One region of the Pseudonocardia sp. Ae150A_Ps1 genome, then DNA from elsewhere that is predicted to be linked to it. Evidence: riboswitches for the same ligand, from Rfam matches in the RefSeq annotation. Region 1 holds a riboswitch; the other holds the start of a gene.

The links. A riboswitch is a leader RNA that binds a small molecule or an ion and turns the genes downstream of it on or off. The one in region 1 is predicted to bind cobalamin.
Region 2: linked by a shared signal. The riboswitch ahead of Ae150APs1_RS06600 (hypothetical protein) and the one ahead of metE (5-methyltetrahydropteroyltriglutamate--homocysteine S-methyltransferase) in region 1 are both predicted to bind cobalamin.

What each region holds. Positions count from the first base shown of each region.
Region 1 covers NZ_MCIJ01000001.1:2,998,032-3,007,202, forward strand. The annotation lists gene Ae150APs1_RS13840 (ABC transporter permease) at 1-629, opposite strand, end outside; gene Ae150APs1_RS13845 (ABC transporter substrate-binding protein) at 626-2,155, opposite strand; gene metE (5-methyltetrahydropteroyltriglutamate--homocysteine S-methyltransferase) at 2,357-4,660, opposite strand; cobalamin riboswitch at 4,846-4,987, opposite strand; gene mdo (NDMA-dependent methanol dehydrogenase) at 5,287-6,579, shown strand; gene Ae150APs1_RS13860 (MoxR family ATPase) at 6,714-7,979, shown strand; gene Ae150APs1_RS13865 (VWA domain-containing protein) at 7,993-9,171, shown strand, end outside.
Region 2 covers NZ_MCIJ01000001.1:1,489,392-1,498,562, forward strand. The annotation lists gene Ae150APs1_RS06570 (3-oxoacid CoA-transferase subunit B) at 1-427, shown strand, start outside; gene Ae150APs1_RS06575 (cytochrome P450) at 470-1,681, opposite strand; gene Ae150APs1_RS06580 (FAD-dependent oxidoreductase) at 1,792-2,856, opposite strand; gene Ae150APs1_RS06585 (hypothetical protein) at 3,113-3,436, shown strand; gene Ae150APs1_RS06590 (4'-phosphopantetheinyl transferase superfamily protein) at 3,539-4,246, shown strand; gene Ae150APs1_RS06595 (DNA polymerase IV) at 4,243-5,826, shown strand; gene Ae150APs1_RS06600 (hypothetical protein) at 5,834-6,223, opposite strand; cobalamin riboswitch at 6,259-6,446, opposite strand; gene Ae150APs1_RS06605 (chloride channel protein) at 6,449-7,999, opposite strand; gene Ae150APs1_RS06610 (MarR family transcriptional regulator) at 8,087-8,602, opposite strand; gene cobA (uroporphyrinogen-III C-methyltransferase) at 8,660-9,171, opposite strand, start outside.

The DNA.
Region 1 (9,171 bases):
ACGTGCGGCCGGGTGAGCACCATCGCGGTCTCCGCGCGGACGAGCTGGGCGGCGAGTGCGCCCGGGTACGCGGCCAGGGTCAGCACCGGCAGCACCAGGTGCTGCGGCCCGCCCCAGCCCACGGCGGGCAGGGCACCGAGCCCGACCGCGAAGACCAGCACCAGCCAGGGCGCCAGGACGAACTCGGGCACGGCGACCCCGGCGATCGTCCCCGCCCCGAGGAACCGGTCCAGCCGGCCGCCCGGCCGGCGCGCCGCGTAGGCCCCGGCCGGGATCCCGACGGCCGCGGCGAGCGCGAGTGCCAGCACCGCCAGCAGGCCGGACACCGCGGCCGCCCCACCGACCTGTTCCAGGACCGGGGTCCGCAAGACGTACCCGTACCCAAGGTCACCGCGCAGCAGCGCGCCGAGCCAGCGCAGGTACTGCTCGACCGGTGAGGCGTCCAGCCCGAGCGACGCCCGCACCCGCGCCTCGGTCGCCGGGTCCGGCACCGCCTCGGCGGAGCGGGCCCGCAGTACCGCCCGGGCCGGGTCCACGTCCGCCAGCCGCGGCAGCGCGAACACCAGCACCGTCGCGGCGAGCAGGACCGGCGGGACGACCAGCAGCCGGCGCAGGACCAGCCCGATCACCCCGTCGGCGTCAGCTGGGGCAGGATCGGCTCGATCTGCAGCGGGTCCGGGGTGAACCCGGTCGCGCCGCGCAGCACGGCGGTGTTCAGCGGGTGCACCAGCATCACGCCGACGGCGTCGGTGGTGAGCAGGCCGGCGGCCTCGGCGAACAGCTGCTGCCGCTGGGCCGGGTCGACGGTCGTGTTCAGCCGGGCGACGACCGCGTCGTAGGCCGGGCTGCAGTACTGGTCGATGGCGTAGCTGCCCTCGCACGTGTAGTCCGAGGTGAGCGTGCTCGCCGCGTCCGGGAAGTCGGAGAGGTAGCTGCGCGAGTTGAGGAACATGTCGTAGTTCCCGGCGAGGACCTCGGGCTCCTGCGCCTCGTAGTTCCCGACGGTGATCTCGACCCGCACCCCGGCCTCGGCGAGCATCGCCTGGAGCGCGTTCGCGAGCGTCGGCAGCTCAGGGCGGTTCGGGAACGTCCACAGCTGCACGGTCAGCGGGTTCTCCGGCCCGAACCCCGCCTCGGCGAGCAGCTGCCTCGCACGCTCGGGGTCGGCCGCGGGCGGCGGATCGGTCTCGCCCCACGGCACCGCCGCACCGAAGAGGTCCGCGGCCGGGGCCGCACCGCCGCCGAGCACCTGCTGCGCCAGCACCGGGCGGTCGATCGCCGCGGTCACGGCCTGCCGCACCCGGACGTCGTCGAACGGCGCGCGGGACTGGTTGAGCTGCAACGGGACCGTGCGAGCGTTCGGGTACTCGACGACCTCGGCGCCCGACGAGCGGACCTGCTCGACCTGGGCCTGCGGGAGGCCCTCGGCGAACTGCACGTCACCGGCCTGGACGGCGAGCGCGCGGGCCTGCGGGTCCTCCACGTAGCGGACGGTGATGCGGGCCGCGCCCGCCTTCTCGCCCCAGTACTGCTCGTTGCGGACGAGCTGTGCCGACTGGGCACCGTCCACCTGGTCCAGCACGAACGGGCCGGTCGCGTTCCGCAGGTACGCGGGCGCACCACCGCCGGCGTACGCGGCGGGGGCGAGGATCCCGAGGTTGCCGCTCGACATGCGCAGCGGCATGACCGGGTCGGGCTCGGCCGTGGTGATCCGCACGGCGTCGGGGCCGTCCGCCGCGACCGTGAACCCGATGTCGCGGATCGCCCGCGGCGGGGCGTCGCCCCCGGCGACGTAGCTCAGTGCCGTGACGACGGCGTCCGGCGTGAGCGGGGTGCCGTCGTGGAAGGTGACGCCCGGACGCAGGGTGAACCGCCAGGAGTCGCCCTCCTGCTCCCACGCGGTGGCCAGCATCGGTGCGGGCTGCGCCTGGTCGTCCACCGTGGTCAGCGTCTCGGCGACGCCGAGGGACTGGAGGCGGGCCCCGTCGTCCGCGTCGAAGGCGTAGTCCGAGCGGGGCGGGAACTGGAGCGCCACCGTCAGCTCACCGGCGGGATCGGGGCTACCACCGGTACCGCCGCCGCAGCCGGCGAGGAGCAGGGCGGTCGCGGTGGCCAGTGCGGCCAGGGCGTACCGGCCACGTCGTCGTGCGATCACGACATACAGCTACATCTGACGAACTGTTCAGACAAGATGGACGTGAGCAACAGCTCTGATCACGGATCCGGAAGTCTTGCGGCCGGATCCGGCCGCGCAGCTTCCCGATCCGTGATCACCATCCCGGTCAGGGATGGAGATGCCCCCGCGGCGCCGGACGGGACGGCCGGTACCGGCCGGCGCCACGGGAGCGCACCGGCGTCAGCCGGTGGTCGGTACCCCGCCGGAGCGGACCCGGCGGGCGGCCGCGACCAGGTTGGTCAGGGCGGCGACGGTCTCGGGCTCACCGCGCGTCTTGAGCCCGCAGTCCGGGTTGGCCCACAGCCGCTCGGCACCGATGTGGTGCAGCGCCGCGGTGAGCTGCCCGGCGAGCTCGTCGGTGTCCGGGACCTCGGGCGAGTGGACGTCGTAGACGCCCGGGCCGAGCCCGCGCGGCACCCCGGGCCCGAGGTCGCCGAGGACCTCCATCCGGGACCGGGCCGCCTCGACCGTGGTGACGTCGGCGTCCAGGCCGTCGATGGCCCCGACGACCTCGCCGAACTCGGAGTAGCAGAGGTGCGTGTGGATCTGCGTGGTGTCCGCGACCCCGCCGACGGACATCCGGAACGAGTCCACCGCCCAGTCCAGATAGGACTGCCGGTCGCGCTCGTGCAGCGGCAGCAGCTCGCGCAGCGCGGGCTCATCGACCTGGATGATCCGGATCCCGGCCGCCTCGAGGTCGACGACCTCGTCGCGCAGCGCCAGCCCGACCTGCCGGGCGGTGTCGCCGAGCGGCTGGTCGTCGCGGACGAACGACCAGGCCAGGATGGTGACGGGCCCGGTCAGCATGCCCTTCACGTACCGGTCCGACAGCGACTGCGCGTAGGTCGCCCAGCCGACGGTGATCGGCTCCGCGCGGGAGACGTCCGAGTGCAGGATCGGCGGCCGCACGCAGCGCGAGCCGTAGGACTGCACCCAGCCGAGCTCGGTCGTGGCGAACCCGTCGAGGTTCTCGGCGAAGTACTGGACCATGTCGTTGCGCTCGGGCTCACCGTGCACGAGCACGTCCAGGCCGATGTCCTCCTGGAGCCGCACCACGCGCTCGATCTCCCGGCGCATCCGCCCGGTGTACTCGTCGTCGGTGATGTCGCCGCGCCGGTGCGCGGCGCGGTCCTTGCGGATCTCCGCGGTCTGCGGGAACGACCCGATGGTCGTCGTCGGCACGTCGGGCAGGCCGAGCGCCTCGCGCTGCGCCTTGGCCCGCACGTCACCCGCGGGCCGCCGGTAGTGGTCGGCGCCCAGCTCGGCGAACCGGCTGCGCACGCCCTCGTCGCGCCGGGACGCCGCGGCCACCCGCTCCCGGGTGGCCTTCGCGGCGTCGAACGCGTCGGCCACCGCGGCCCGGCCCTCGTGCAGCGCACGCCCGAGCAGCACGACCTCGTCGACCTTCTGGCGGGCGAAGGCCAGCATGTCGACGACGTCGGCGGGCAGCGCGGTCTCCGCCTCCAGGTCGTAGGGCACGTGCAGCAGCGAGCACGAGGTCGAGACCTCCACCCGCCCCGCGACGCCGGTCAGCCGGGTCGCGTCGGACAGCGCGGCGTCGAGGTCGGTGCGCCAGACGTTGCGGCCGTCGACGACGCCGGCCAGCACCCGCTTGCGGCCCAGCCCCTCGACCGAGTCGATCCCGTCGAGATCCGCCCGGCCCGCGACGAGGTCCAGGGCGAGCCCCTCGACAGCGGTCGACGCGAGCACCGGCAGCGCCCGGCCGAGCTCACCGAAGTACGACGCGACCAGGATCTTCGGCCGGCGCGGCGCCGACGCGAGCCGGTCGTAGGCCTTCCGCAGTGCCGCGACCTCGGGGTCGGTGCGGTCGGCGGCGAAGGCCGGCTCGTCGAGCTGGACCCACTCGGCACCGGCGTCGGCGAGCTCGGCGAGCAGATCCCGGTAGACCTCGACGAGCGGGCCGAGCAGGTCCAGCGGCCGGAAGTCCTCCGGCGACCCCTCGGCAGGCTTGGACAGCAGCAGGAAGGTCACCGGCCCGACCAGCACCGGGCGGGTCAGGACGTCGGAGCGCAGCGCCTCCCGGAACTCGTCGAGCGCCTTGCGGCTCCCCGGGGCCAGTCGCGTCGACGGCCCGATCTCGGGGACGAGGTAGTGGTAGTTCGTGTCGAACCACTTGGTCATCTCGCAGGCCGGGGCGCCGGTGCGGCCGCGGGCCATCGCGAACAGCCGCTCCAGCGGATCCTCGATGCCGGCGAACCGTTCCGGCACGGCCCCGACGGCGAGCGCGGTGTCGAGCACGTGGTCGTAGAACGAGAACGTGTTGCCCGGGACCTGCCCCAGGCCGGCGTCGCGCAATCCGGTCCAGGTGTCCCGTCGCAGTCCGCCTGCCACGTCGTGCAGCGCCGAAGCGCCGGACCTCCCGGCCCAGAACGCCTCGGTCGCGCGCTTGAGCTCCCGGTACGGCCCGATCCGGGGGTATCCCAGAACGGTGCTTGCGGTGCCCGATTCGGACGAAGTCGTCACGGCCCTCTCTCCTCGCGAGCGCGGTGGGGGTGACCCGGGCCTCGCGGGAGGGCGACGTCACGACCGGGACGGCTCGGCCGTCCACACCGGACCCTGTCCGGCGGGCACGGCGATGCCCGGTCGTCCGCTCGGCCCTCCCTCGGGACCACGGATCGCGTGCACCGGCCGGCACACGCACCGTCGGCAGGTCTTCGGACTCGCGGGCGTCGTGCACGGGTGCACGTCCTACTGGCCGTCGCTTCCCGGGATCGCTCCCAGTGCTCATGACGGCGGTCGTTCCCACTCACCGCTGCGGGGCAGTCCCGGAGTCGCACCGGGTTCCCTCTTGCCTCGCCCGCCCGGCCCCTCCCGGGACCGCGCCGGCGAACCGTCGGCGGGACCGACCATAGATCAGGGATCCGGACGGGGCCAGGCCAGGCATTGCCGGACGGTGCTTGTTGCCATAGAGTGGCAACACGTTCGCCCGCTCCCACCCGAGCCCCAGGGCGACCTATCCCTGCCTCCTCCGTTCGGAGGGGCGTCCTGCCCGGACGCCCGACGGGTAATCGCGATCACCCCTGTGCTCACGGCCACAGCCCCCCTAGCGTGCGGAATCGACCCATCCGCCTGCCTCAGAAAGGGCTGACATGCAGGTAGACGAGCTGCTCAAGCCGTTCCCCATCAAGGAGTTCCACCCGTTCCCGCGGGCACTCATGGGTCCCGGCTCCCACGAGCTGATCGGGCCGGAAGCGCTCAAGCTGGGCTTCAAGAAGACCCTGGTCATGACGTCGGGCCTGCGCGGCACCGACATCGTCCACAAGATCGTCGAGTCGATGAAGTACCACGGCCTCGAGGTCGTCGTGTACGACAAGGTCGAGTCGAACCCCAAGGACTACAACTCGATGGATGCCGTCGCGTTGTACCAGGAGAACAACTGCGACTCCTTCGTCTCCATCGGCGGCGGGTCCTCGCACGACGCCTGCAAGGGCGCCCGCATCTCGGTCGCCCACGACGGCCGCAACGTCAACGAGTTCGAGGGCTTCAACAAGTCCGAGAACCCGGCCAACCCGCCGCACATCGCGGTCTCCACCACGGCCGGCACCGGCTCGGAGACCTCGTGGGCGTACGTGATCACCGACACCACGACCGACCCGGACAACCCGCACAAGTACGTGGCGTTCGACGACGCGTCGGTCACCACCCTCGCGATCGACGACCCGGTGCTCTACTACGACTGCCCGGTCGACTACACCGCGCAGTGCGGCTTCGACGTGCTCGCGCACGCCTCCGAGCCCTACGTGTCGCGGCTGAACTTCCAGCCGTCGCTGGGCAACGCGCTGCACGCGATCAAGCTGACCTCGCAGAACCTGCGCGCGGCGGTGTGGAACGGCCAGGACCTGCCCGGCCGCGAGGGCATGATGTACGCGCAGTACATCGCGGCCCAGGCGTTCAACTCGGGCGGCCTCGGCATCATCCACTCGATCTCGCACGCGGTGTCGGCGTTCTACGACACCCACCACGGCCTGAACAACGCGATCGCGCTCCCCCGCGTGTGGGCGTTCAACATGCCGGTCACCTACGAGCGCTTCGCGGACATCGCGGAGGCCATGGGCATCGACACCCGCGGCATGACCAAGCCGCAGGCCGCCGACGCCGCGCTGGCCGCCTCGATCCGGCTGCTGCGCGACGTGGGCATCCCGGAGAAGTTCGCCGACGTCAAGCAGGACACCTACTCGAAGAACCGGCTGGGCCAGGGCCCGACCAAGTTCTACGAGAACTCGCCGACCATCGTCGGTGACGCGGCGGACGTCGACCGGATCACCAACCACGTCCTGGGTGACGCCTGCACCCCGGGCAACCCCAAGGAGTGCACCTTCGAGACCGTCCGCCCGGTCGTCGACCACTCCATCAACGGCGACCTGGACGACCTCCTGACCTGATCGTCCGGTCAGTCCGTCGAGAATTTCGCACCAGCGGGCCCACGCCGCGCGAGTGATACTCGTGACGGGTGGGCCCGCTGGCTGCGGGGCCCGCTGCACCACCGCCGGTGCGGCCTGCGAAGGAGAAACCCAACGTGACCGAGGCTGTTGTCCCCTCTGCGCCCGAGGCTGCTGCCGCGATCGGCGCAGGCGCCCCGTTCGAATCCGTCGACCAGGTCGTCGAGGCCCTGCGCGAGCAGGGCTACATCGCCGACACCCGGCTGGCGACCACCGTCTTCCTCCTGACCCGGCTGGACAAGCCGCTGTTGCTGGAGGGACCCGCCGGCGTCGGCAAGACCGAGCTCGCGAAGATGCTCGCGCTCGCCACCGGACGCCGGCTGCTGCGCCTGCAGTGCTACGAGGGCCAGGACGAGACCAAGGCCCTGTACGAGTGGGACTACGGCAAGCAGCTCATGTACACCCAGATCCTGCGCGAGAAGATCGGGCAGGTCGTCGAGGACGCCCCCGACCTGGCCTCGGCCGTCGAGCGCATCGGGTCGCAGGAGAGCGTCTTCTTCTCCGAGCGGTTCCTCGCCCCGCGCCCGCTGCTCGAGGCGATCCGCTCGGAGCAGCCGTGCGTGCTGCTGATCGACGAGGTCGACCGCGCCGACGAGACGCTCGAGGCCGTGCTCCTGGAGACCCTGGGCGAGTACCAGATCTCGGTGCCCGAGGTGGGGACGTTCACCGCGAACCACCGCCCCTACGTGCTCCTGACCTCGAACAACACCCGCGACCTGGCCGCAGCCCTGAAGCGCCGCTGCCTGCACCTGTTCCTCGACTACCCCTCCGCGCAGCGCGAGCTCGACATCGTCCGGTCGAAGAAGACCGGGCTGGGCGACCAGCTGGCCGAGGAGCTCGTCAACGTGGTGCGCGGGCTGCGCGAGCTGGAGCTGCGCAAGTCGCCCTCGATCTCGGAGACGATCGACTGGGCCCGGACGCTGGCCGTCCTGGGGGTGGACGAGCTCAACTCGCAGATCCTCTCCGACACCGTCTCGGTCGTCGTGAAGTACGACAAGGACGTCAAGAAGGCGCTCGACGCCATCCCGCGCCTGGTCGACCCGAACCAGACGGTCCCCGAGCACGGCCACGGGCACGGCCATGGGCACGGGCACGGGCACGGCCACGACGGCGACCACTCCCACGACGACGCGCCGGCGGCCCCGGCCGCACGTCCCGCCGCGTCGGACGACCCCGACGACGGCGACGTCGACGGCCGGGCGAAGCGCGCGGCGAAGGACGAGCCGGGCCGGCACCCGATCTACGGCGGCATCACCTCCGGTGGTGGCAGCACGAAGCCCCGGAACGTGAGCTCCGGCCAGGGGTCCCGCTCGTTCGGCGGGTCCCGCAGGCGTCCGGTCTGAGCCGGGGGCGGGAGTGGAAGCCAGCATCCACCGCTTCGTCCGGCTGCTGCGGATCCGGGCGGTACGCATCTCCGTCTCCGAGGCACTGGACGCCATGGCCTGCGCCGCCCAGCCCGGGGTGCTCGCCGACAAGTCGGTGCTCAAGGAGGCGCTGCGCGTCGCCCTGATCAAGGACCGGCGCGACGAGGAGACCTACGACCAGGTCTTCGACCTGTTCTTCTCGCTGGTCAAGGTCGGTGAGAGCGAGACGGGCCACGGGCACGGCCACGGCGACATGACCGACGACACGCCGCTGGACGACTTCACGCTGTCCGAGGAGCCCTCGGAGACCCCGCAGGAGGGTCACGACCACGGCGCCCCGGTCGACATCAAGGAGTTCTTCGACCCGGAGGACCTGGCCGAGCAGTACAACCTGCACCAGGAGGCCAACAAGATCGACATGGCCTCCATGACGGACGAGATCGTGCTGTCCAAGGAGCAGGCGAACGACATCACCGAGGGCCAGCGCGTCCAGATCGAGACCGACCGGTTCTCCGGCGGCGGCATCCCGGGCGGCATCTCCCAGCAGGCGGGGACGCAGGTCGACGCCGACCTGTCCGTCGTCCAGCAGGACGCCCTGCTCGGCTGGCTGAACTCCGAGGAGGACGCGCTCAGCGAGGCCGAGCAGGGCACCGAGGACGACGCGGCGGCCCTGCGCCGCCGGCTCACCGGCGTGCTCGACAACCTGCCGGAGCTGCTCAAGGCGCACCTGGAGAAGCTCCTCGAGATCGAGCAGCGGATCGTCGAGGGGCACGACGACTCCGAGAAGGCCGCCGAGGTCGACCGGGCGACCGAGACCGAGCGGATGCAGCTGGAGGACTCGCTCCGCCGCCTCGCGAAGTCGCTGCACGGCGCGCTCACCCACCGGCGCCGGGTGTCGCCGCGCGGCCGGATCGACTCGGCCCGCACGATGCGCAAGAACATGCGCTACGACGGCGTCCCCTTCGCCCCCGTCACCGTGCAGCGCCAGGAGGACAAGCCGCGGCTGGTGGTGCTGGCCGACGTCTCGCTGTCGGTGCGGGCCACCGCCCGGTTCACCCTGCACCTGGTGCACGGCCTGCAGGACCTGTTCGGCCAGGTGCGCTCGTTCGCGTTCGTGGCCGACCTCGTCGAGGTGACCGACCTGTTCGCCGACCACCCCGTCGAGCACGCC
Region 2 (9,171 bases), 1.5 Mb from region 1:
CAACGCCGGCAAGGAGACCGTCACCGTCGCCGACGGCGCCGCCTACTTCGGGTCTGCGGAGAGCTTCGGCCAGATCCGGGCCGGGAAGCTCGACGTCGCCGTCCTCGGCGGCATGGAGGTCGCGGCGAACGGCGATCTCGCGAACTGGGCCGTCCCCGGCAAGATGATCAAGGGGATGGGCGGCGCGATGGACCTCGTGCACGGCGCCCGGCGCGTCGTCGTGATGATGGACCACGTCTCGAAGGACGGGTCACCGAAGATCGTCGAGCGCTGCTCGCTGCCGATCACCGGCCTGGGCTGCGTGACCCGGATCGTCACCGACCTCGCCGTCATCGACGTGACACCCGACGGTCTCGCGCTGGTCGAGACCGCCCCGGGCGTCTCCGCCGACGAGGTGCGGGAGAAGACCGGCGCCCCGCTGGCCTGACGGCTCGTGAGTGGTTGACGCGGTCCTGACCGCGTCAACCACTCACGGGCGCGCAGCGCCCACCGTGACGGGCATCCCCGTCAGCCCGCGGACCAGGGTCGACTCGCGGTAGGTCAGCTCCGACGGGTCGACGGCGAGCGCGAGGTCCGGGCGCTGCGCGACCAGCTTCCCGATCGCCACCCGTCCCTCGGTGCGTGCCAGCTGGGCGCCCAGGCAGAAGTGGATGCCGTGCCCGAAGAACACCCCGCCGGACGCGTCCCGGGTGATGTCGAGCTCCTCGGCCCGCTCGGTCCACGCGGGGTCCCGGTTGGCCGCGGCCAGGCCGAGCATGACCGTCGACCCGGCGGGGATGGTCACCCCGGAGTAGGTGACGTCCTCGCTCGCGAACCGCATCGGCGTGTTCGTCACCGGCGACTCGAAGCGCAGGAACTCCTCCACCGCCGACGTGATCAGTGACGGGTCGTCCTGCAGCCTCGCCCGCTCCCCGGGATGGGTCAGGAGGGCCAGGACGCCGTTGCCGATCAGGTTGACCGTCGTCTCGTGCCCGGCGATGAGCAGCAGCATCGCCATGGCGACGAGCTCCTCGTGGGACAGGGTGTCGCCGTCGGCCTCGCTGACCGCGAGCAGCGACGAGAGCAGCGCGTCGTCGGGCTCGGTGCGCTTGCGCTCGATGAGCTCGCTCAGGTAGCCGTGCAGGCTGCCCATCGCGGCGAACTTCTCCTCCTGCGGCGAGTCGTCGACCATCACCGACGACCACGCGGAGAACTGGTCCCGGTCCTCCGCAGGCACGCCGAGCAGCTCGCAGATCACGAGCACCGGGACGAGGAACGCGTACTCCCGCATGAGGTCGACCGGCCGGTCGGCGGGCAGCCGGTCCAGCAGCTCCTGGGTGATCTCCTCGACCCGCGGCTGCAGCTCGTTCATCCGCCGGACGGTGAACGAGCGGCTGACCAGCTTCCGCAGCCGGGTGTGGTCCGGCGGGTCCATCAGGATCATCATCGGCGTCGGCGCCGCGGCGTGCTCGTCCCGCTGGTCCGCCGGCAGCGTGTAGCGCCAGTCCTTCGACAGCCGTGGGTCGACGAACGCCTCCCGGACGTCGGCGTAGCGGGTGATCAGCCACGCCTTCCCGTCCGGCAGCGCCAGCTCGCGCACCGGCTCGTCGTCGCGCAGCGCCGCGTAGGCGGGGTGCGGGTCGGTCCAGAAGTCGCCGGAGAACAGGGCGTGCGGCTCGGTGCCGGTGGTGGTCAGCGCCATGTCCCCATGGTGCCAGCGATGGGTAAGCGACCGCTTACATCAGCCGAGACGAGTGGCGGAGCACACATCCGGGTCCAGCGCGACGTCCGCCGGGGCCGGCCGCCCGAGGATCACCGACGCGGCAGGGCGGCCAGCGCCGGGGCGGACTCGATCCCGGACCCGCCCTGCCCCGCGACGAGGTGGAAGCCGGGGTGACCGGGGCGGGCACCCAGCACCGGGGCCCGGTCCGGGGCGAACGTCCGCAGGCCGGCCCATGCGGTCCGCACCGAGCGCAGGCCCAGCGTGATCGCCTCGCCGACCCGGTCCAGCGCGAGCGCGACGTCGAGCTCGTCGGGCCGGGCGTCGCCGGGCGGCTGCGGGGTCTCGTCGGCGGGTGACACCAGGACGGCGTCGGCCTCGGGCTTGAGGTACCAGCGCTCGGCCGCGTCCGCGATCAGCGGGAGCGGTGCTCCGCCCGGGCGGAGCACCGACGGATCGGCGACCGGGCAGGCGGCGATCGTGCGGCGGTGCGGCACCAGCCCGGCGCCGGAGACGCCCGCCAGTGCGGCCACCTCGTCGGCCCAGGCCCCGGCGGCGTCGACGACGGCGCCGGCCCGCACGACGTGCCCGGCGACCGTCCGCGCGGTCCAGCCGTCGCCGTCGCGGGCCAGCGCGCTCACCCGGGCGTCGCGCAGGACGGTGCCGCCGCGGGCGCGCAGGCCGCGCCGGTAGCCGTCGTGCAGGGCCGCGGTGTCGACGTCGGCCGCGCCGGCGGTCCAGGCGGCGGCCCGGGGCGGCCGGCGCAGGACGGGTGCCCGGCGGTGCGCCTCGTCCGGGTCCAGCGCCACCGGGGCGCCCGGCTCGCCGGCCTGGTCGGCGAGCATCGCGGCCAGGGCAGCGGCGCCGTCGTCGTCGGTGCCGACGTGCAGCACCGGGCGCGGGGTCAGCAGCGGCGGGGTGCCGAGCTCGTCGGGCAGCGCGGCGAAACGCGGCCCGGACGCCGCGATCAGCGCCCGGAACGGCCCCGACCCGTGCCCGGGGATGTAGGTCGCCGCGGACCGTGCGGTCGAGTGCACCGGCATGTCGGTCTCGGCCTCCAGCAGCACGACGCGCGCGTGCGCGGCCAGCTCGTAGGCCACCGACACACCGGCGATCCCGCCGCCGATCACGACCAGGTCCGTCAGGTGCGCGTCCACCGGCGCGACGGTAGCCGCGGAAAACCGGTGGCACGCCGTGGCGGTGGTCTCCTACCGTTCCCGCCATGCTGATCCGGTTCCTCTGAGCGGCCCGCCGGGGCTCCTCCCGCGAGTCCCCGCGCCCGCCGGCCCGTGACGTCCGTCCCCGGGCCCGGAACCGATGCCGCGCGCTCCGCCGCATCCTGCCGTCCGGCGTTCCGGCACGTCACCGGCCCTCCTCGGTCAACGTCCGACCCGTCATCACCTGGAGGCCCGTATGCGCACCACCCGATCCCGCTCCACCGCCACGCCCGGCGACACCACCACGTCCGGCGGCGGCACCACCGTGCCGTCCCCGGCCCTCCTGCCCGGACCCTCCGCGGCGGGCCCGGACACCGGTACCACCGGCACGGGTGCCGCGACCGTGCCCGGCACCGGCGCGTCCGACCGCCCGGCCAACCGCGCCGAACGCCGTGCCGCGAAGCGCGGGAAGGGCTCCGGCGGGGCGTCCGGCCCGGCCGCGCCCCGCACCGCGGGACCGACGCCGCACGTGAAGCCCGCGCACGTCCGCACGGACTTCGCCGCCCGCCGGTCCGGCTGACCGGTCTCCGGGGCCCGTGCCCGTCACCGGGCACGGGCCCCGGACCGTGATCACACCCGAGCACCACCCCCGCTGTCGGTGGCCCGTGCGACGCTGTCCGCCGTGACCGTCTCCGTCTGGTGGGCCGCGCCGGTCGAGCCCTCCTCCCGGCCCGATCTCGTCGCGCTGCTCGACGACCACGAGCGCGACCGGATGGCCGCGCTGCGCCGCGACGACGACCGCGCCCGCTACCTCGCCGCGCACGCGCTGACCCGCCTCGTCCTTGGCACGCATCTCGACGCCGATCCGGCCGGGCTCGCTCTCGACCGCACCTGTCGCTGCGGCCGGCCGCACGGCAAGCCCCGGCTCACCGGCCGGCACGACGACCCCGGCTTCTCCCTCACCCACTCCGGCGCGCTCGTCGGCGTGGCGCTGGGGGCCGGGCCGGTCGGCGTCGACGTCGAGCAGCACAGGCCCCTCCCCGACCTGGACGGCCTCGCCCGGCACGCCCTCTCCCCCGCCGAGCGCGACGCGGGCGTGCTCGCGGCCGACGGGTTCCTCGTCACGTGGGCCCGGAAGGAGGCCCTGCTCAAGGCCACCGGCGAGGGCCTGAGCAGCCCGATGGAGGCGATCACGCTCTCCGCGCCGGACGCCGACGCCCGCATCCTCGACTGGCCGGATGCGGGCGGGCCGTGGTGGGTCGCCGACGTCGCCACCCCGCACCCCGACCACCCCGGCGCGGTCGCCGGTGCCGGGCACGCCGCGCCCCGGATCGACGTCGCCGACGGCGACGCGGTCCTGTCGGTGGTCCGGGGCACCATGGGGCGGTGACGACACCGGACGGGAGGAGCCCGGGCGCCCCGCGGACCGCGTCCGCCCGATGGGTGCTGCACCTCGACATGGACGCGTTCTTCGCCTCCGTCGAGCAGCTCACCCGGCCGACGCTCGCCGACCGGCCGGTGCTGGTCGGCGGGGCCGGTCCGCGCGGCGTCGTCGCCGGGGCGAGCTACCAGGCGCGGGTGTTCGGGGCGCGCTCGGCGATGCCGATGGGCCAGGCCCGGCGCCGCTGCCCGCACGCGACCGTGCTGCCGCCCCGGTTCGCGTTGTACAAGGCGATCTCCGACCAGGTGATGGGGGTGCTCGCGGAGTTCTCCCCGGTGCTGGAGCCGGTGTCGGTGGACGAGGCGTTCATCGAACCGCCGGTGCTGGCCGGGGCGGATCCGGCGGCGGTCGACGAGTTCGGCACCCGGCTGCGCGCGGCGGTGCGGGAGCGGACCGGGCTGCCGGCGTCGGTCGGGGCCGGGTCCGGCAAGCAGATCGCGAAGATCGCCTCCGAGCTGGCGAAGCCGGACGGGCTGCGGGTGATCGCCCACGCCGAGCAGGAGACCGTGCTCGCCGCACTGCCGGTGCGGTCGTTGTGGGGCATCGGACCCGTCTCCGGTGAGGCGCTGCGGAAGATCGGGATCGAGACGATCGGCCAGCTCGCCGCCATGGACGGGCGCGAGGTCGCCGGGGTGCTCGGCACCGCGATGGGCACCGAGCTGCACCGGCTCGCCCGCGGGATCGACGACCGCCCGGTCGCGCCGCGCGGCGCCGCCAAGCAGATCTCCGCGGAGACCACGTTCGACACCGACCTCACCGCGATGACGGCGGTGCACGACGCCGTCGCGTCGATCTGCGTCGCGGTGCACCGGCGGCTCGTCGCCGACGGGCGCGCCGCGCGCACCGTCACCGTCAAGGCGCGGACCGGGGACTTCACGACCCACACCCGGTCGGAGACGACCCCGTTCCCCAGCCGGGACCTCGCCACGCTGACCGCGGTGGCCCGCCGGCTGGCCGACACCGCGGTCGGCGAGGGCGGGGTCCGGCTGCTCGGGGTGTCGGTGTCCGGGTTCGGCGACGAGCCGCCGCTCGCGCTGTTCGAGGCGGTCCCGTCGGAGCAGGGCTGGCGGGCGGCGACGAGCAGCGACACCGCGGAGCCGGGCGGCACCGACTCCCCGGAGCCGGGCCCCGGTGGACCGGAGCGCGGCACCGGCGGAGCAGCGGCCGCGGAGCCCGGCGTCCCGGGCGGTACCGCGACGATCGCCGGCCACGCCGTCGTCACCACCGTGGCGGCGGCGGCCGACGAGCCGGCGCTACCGGCGGTGACCGACGAGCCGGCACCGCCGACGGTCGGCCCGGGCCCCACCCGTCCGGACCGGGTGCCCGACCCGGACCGGCCGCGGGCCGCGGGCGACGACGTCCACCATCCCGAGCACGGGCACGGCTGGGTCCAGGGAGCGGGGCACGGCCGCGTGACCGTCCGGTTCGAGACGGCGCTGACCGGCCCGGGCCGCACCCGCACCCTCGACGCGTCCGACCCCGTCCTGGCCCGCGCCGATCCGCTCAGCAGCTGGCAGGCACCCGCCTGAACCCCGGTCAGCCGATCAGCGGGCTCCGGTGCGGGGGCGCGACCCGGGTCCCGGCGGGGACGCGGACATCGAGGTCCGGGCAGCAGCGCTCGAGGCCGTCCAGCACGGCGCCGAGCGCGACGTCGGACCTCGGCTCCCCCGCCACGAGCAGCACCGCGGTGCCGGACGGGGCGGCGCCCGCCCAGGTGGTGAAGCGCGCCACCGCGTCGCGCGGGGACACCCCCTCGACCCGCCACGCCTCGGCGTAGAACAGCGCGACCGACTCGGGCCCGCGGGGGAACGTGAAGACGGTGTCCGCCTCGGCGAGCAGGTCGTCGGCCCCGCAACCGGCCGGGCCGGACCCGGCGTCGGGCTCGGTGCCGAGCACGACCAGGACCGGGCGCGCGTCGTCGCTCATCGCATGACCTCCTCGAGGGTCCTCGCCCTCACCAGTGGATCTCCTGCGACGACGGCCAGTCTCCTGGCTCGCGGATCGTCACGCGCCCCCGGCCTTCCCGCCCGTGGTGGGCCGTGACCGTGGGTGGGGACGCGCTCCCCGATGACAGTGGCGGGACCGCGCCGGACTCGCACCGGCTTCCTGCACCGTCGTCGTCACCGAGCCCATCACGCGGACGGGCGAGGGTCAACCACGACCGGCGGAGCCCACACCCCGCAGATGATCGAGGACGTCGTGCTCGGCGAGCGTGCCCAGCAGCGGGCCGTCCGGTGTCTCCCGCACCGGGAGCCCGGCCCCGCGGTGCGCCGCGAGCAGGTCCAGGACGTCGTGCACCGGGGTGTCCGGGGTGAGCGGCCCACCGGCCCCCGGCTGCGGACGCCCGTCGGCCGGGGAGGCCCCGCCGTCGTCGGCGGGGTCGAGGGGACGCATCACCTCGCCGACCGTCACCCATCGCAACGCCTCGTCGGTGGGGGTGTCGGCGGCGAGGTCGATACCGCGCCGGAGCAGCTTGAGCGTGTAGATGTCGTCCCGCGAGACCAGGTGCGAGAGCCCGGTGGCGAGCACGACGGCCGCCATCAGCGGCAGGATCAGGGCGTAGTCGCCGGTCAGCTCGAACACGATGAGCACCGCGGTGATCGGGGCGTGCGCGGCCCCGGCGAACACCGCCGCCATCCCGACCAGCCCGAACGCCCCGGGGTCGAGGTGCAGCGCGGGGAACGCGGCCGCGGCGGCGACCCCGAACGCGGTCCCGGCCGGCCCGCCGATGAACAGCGAGGGCGCGAACACGCCGCCGGACCCGCCGATCCCGATGGTCAGGCTCGCCGCGACGATCTTGCCGATCACCAGCAGGAGCAGGAACCCGAACACGTACCGGCCCTCGATCGCCCCCTCCAGCACCGGGTAGCCGACGCCGTACATCTGCGGCAGGGCCAGCAGCAACGCCCCCAGCAACAACCCTCCGACGGCGGGGCGCAGCCACTCCGGGCCGCGCCAGACCGCGTCGCACACGTCCTCGATCCGGTAGAGGATCCGCGCGAACGCCCAGCCGAGCAGCCCGGCGAGCAGCCCGAGCAGGGCGTAGAGCGGCAGCTGCGCGGCGCTGCCCAGCTCGAAGTGCGGCAGCGTGAGGATCGCGCGGTCCCCGGCGATCAGCTCGGCGGTGACGTTCGCGGTCACCGAGCTGATCACCAGCACACCGAAGGCCTCCGCGCCGAACGACCGGAGGATCAGCTCCAGCCCGAAGACGACACCGGAGATCGGCGCGTCGAACGTCGCGGAGATCCCGCCCGCCGCCCCGCAGGCGACCATCAGCACCAGCCGGGTCGACGGCACCCGCAGCCACTGCCCGATCGCCGAGCCGAGCGCGGACCCGATCTGCACGATCGGCCCCTCCCTGCCGACCGAGCCGCCGGTGCCGATGCAGATCCCGGACGCGAGCGCCTTCACCCCGGCCACCGTCGCCGGGATCCGGCCGCCGCGGCGCGCAACCGCGACCATCACCTCGGGGACGCCGTGCCCGCGGGCCTCCGGTGCGAACCGCTGGACCAGCGGCCCGTACACGAGCCCGCCGAGCACCGGCGCGACCAGCAGGAACCAGACCCCCAGCGCGGGCAGGTGCTCCGACGGGACGCGCCCTGCGCCGGAGTAGTCCTCCCGGCCGGTGACCAGCCAGGTCACACCGAGGATCAGCTCGTGGAACAGCACCGAGCCCACCCCGGCTCCGACGCCGATGATCACGGCGAGGCCGACCAGGCCGGGCCGGGTACCGACGAGCGCCCGGTGCAGCGCACGGAGGGCCGGGCGGGGGGGCTCCGGCGACGGCGCTCACCGGGCTGCCCCGCCCTGGTCGTCCTGCTCGCCCACGGACAGCGGGGCGACGGCCCAGTCCGTCTCGGGCACCTCGCCCGCCGCGGCGGCGAACGTCCGCAGCGCGTCGCGCACGGCGGTCCGTTCCCCCGCAGGCAGCGTCGCGAGCAGCCGGTGCATCTCCGCACGACGGCGCCGGGTCACCTCCCGGACCAGGTCCCGGCCGGCGCCGCTGAGCGCGACGGCGACCTCCCGGCGGTCCGCACCGGTCCGGGTGCGCTCCGCCAGCCCGCGGGCCACCAGGCGGTCGCACATCCGGGTCGCGGTGGACGCCGACACCGCCAGCGCCACGGCCAGGTCCGCCGGGCGCCGGGTGCCGTGCTGGGCCAGGACGACCAGCGCCCGGTACTGGGGCACGGTCACGTCCTCGCCCGCGTGCTCACCGGCGGCGGCCAGGGACCGGGCCACCACCGAGAGCATCGCGCGGCTCGCGGTCATGACCGCGTCCACGACGTCGTCGATCTCGTCCGTCACGCCCTCATCGTTGCACACTGCAAAGTTGCAGTGTGCACGGATCAGGCTGTGCACGGATCAGTCGGCGACGGGTGCCTCCAGGCCCGCCACGGGCCCGATGACGATGATCGCGGGCGGGCTCACCTCGGCCTCGGCGGCGACCTTCTCGGCCGTCTCCAGGGTGGCGCGCACGGTGCGCTGGATGCGGGTGGTGCCGTCCTGCACGATCAGCACCGGGGTGTCCGCGGCGCGGCCGTGCGTGATCAGCGCGTCGGCGAACCGCCCGAGCCGCTCGACGGCCATCATCAGCACGATCGTGCCGGTCATCCGGCCCAGCGCGGTCCAGTCGGTGAGGCTGCGCGGGTCGTCCGGCGCGACGTGCCCGGAGACCACGACGATCTCGTGCGCCACCCCGCGGTGGGTCACGGGCGTCCCGGCGACGGCGGGTGCCGCGAACGCGCTGGTGATGCCGGGGACGACGGTGACCGGCACCCCGGCCGCGGCGCAGGCCTGGACCTCCTCGAACCCGCGTCCGTAGACGAACGGGTCGCCGCCCTTCAGCCGGACGACGAACCGGCCGGCCCGCGCGT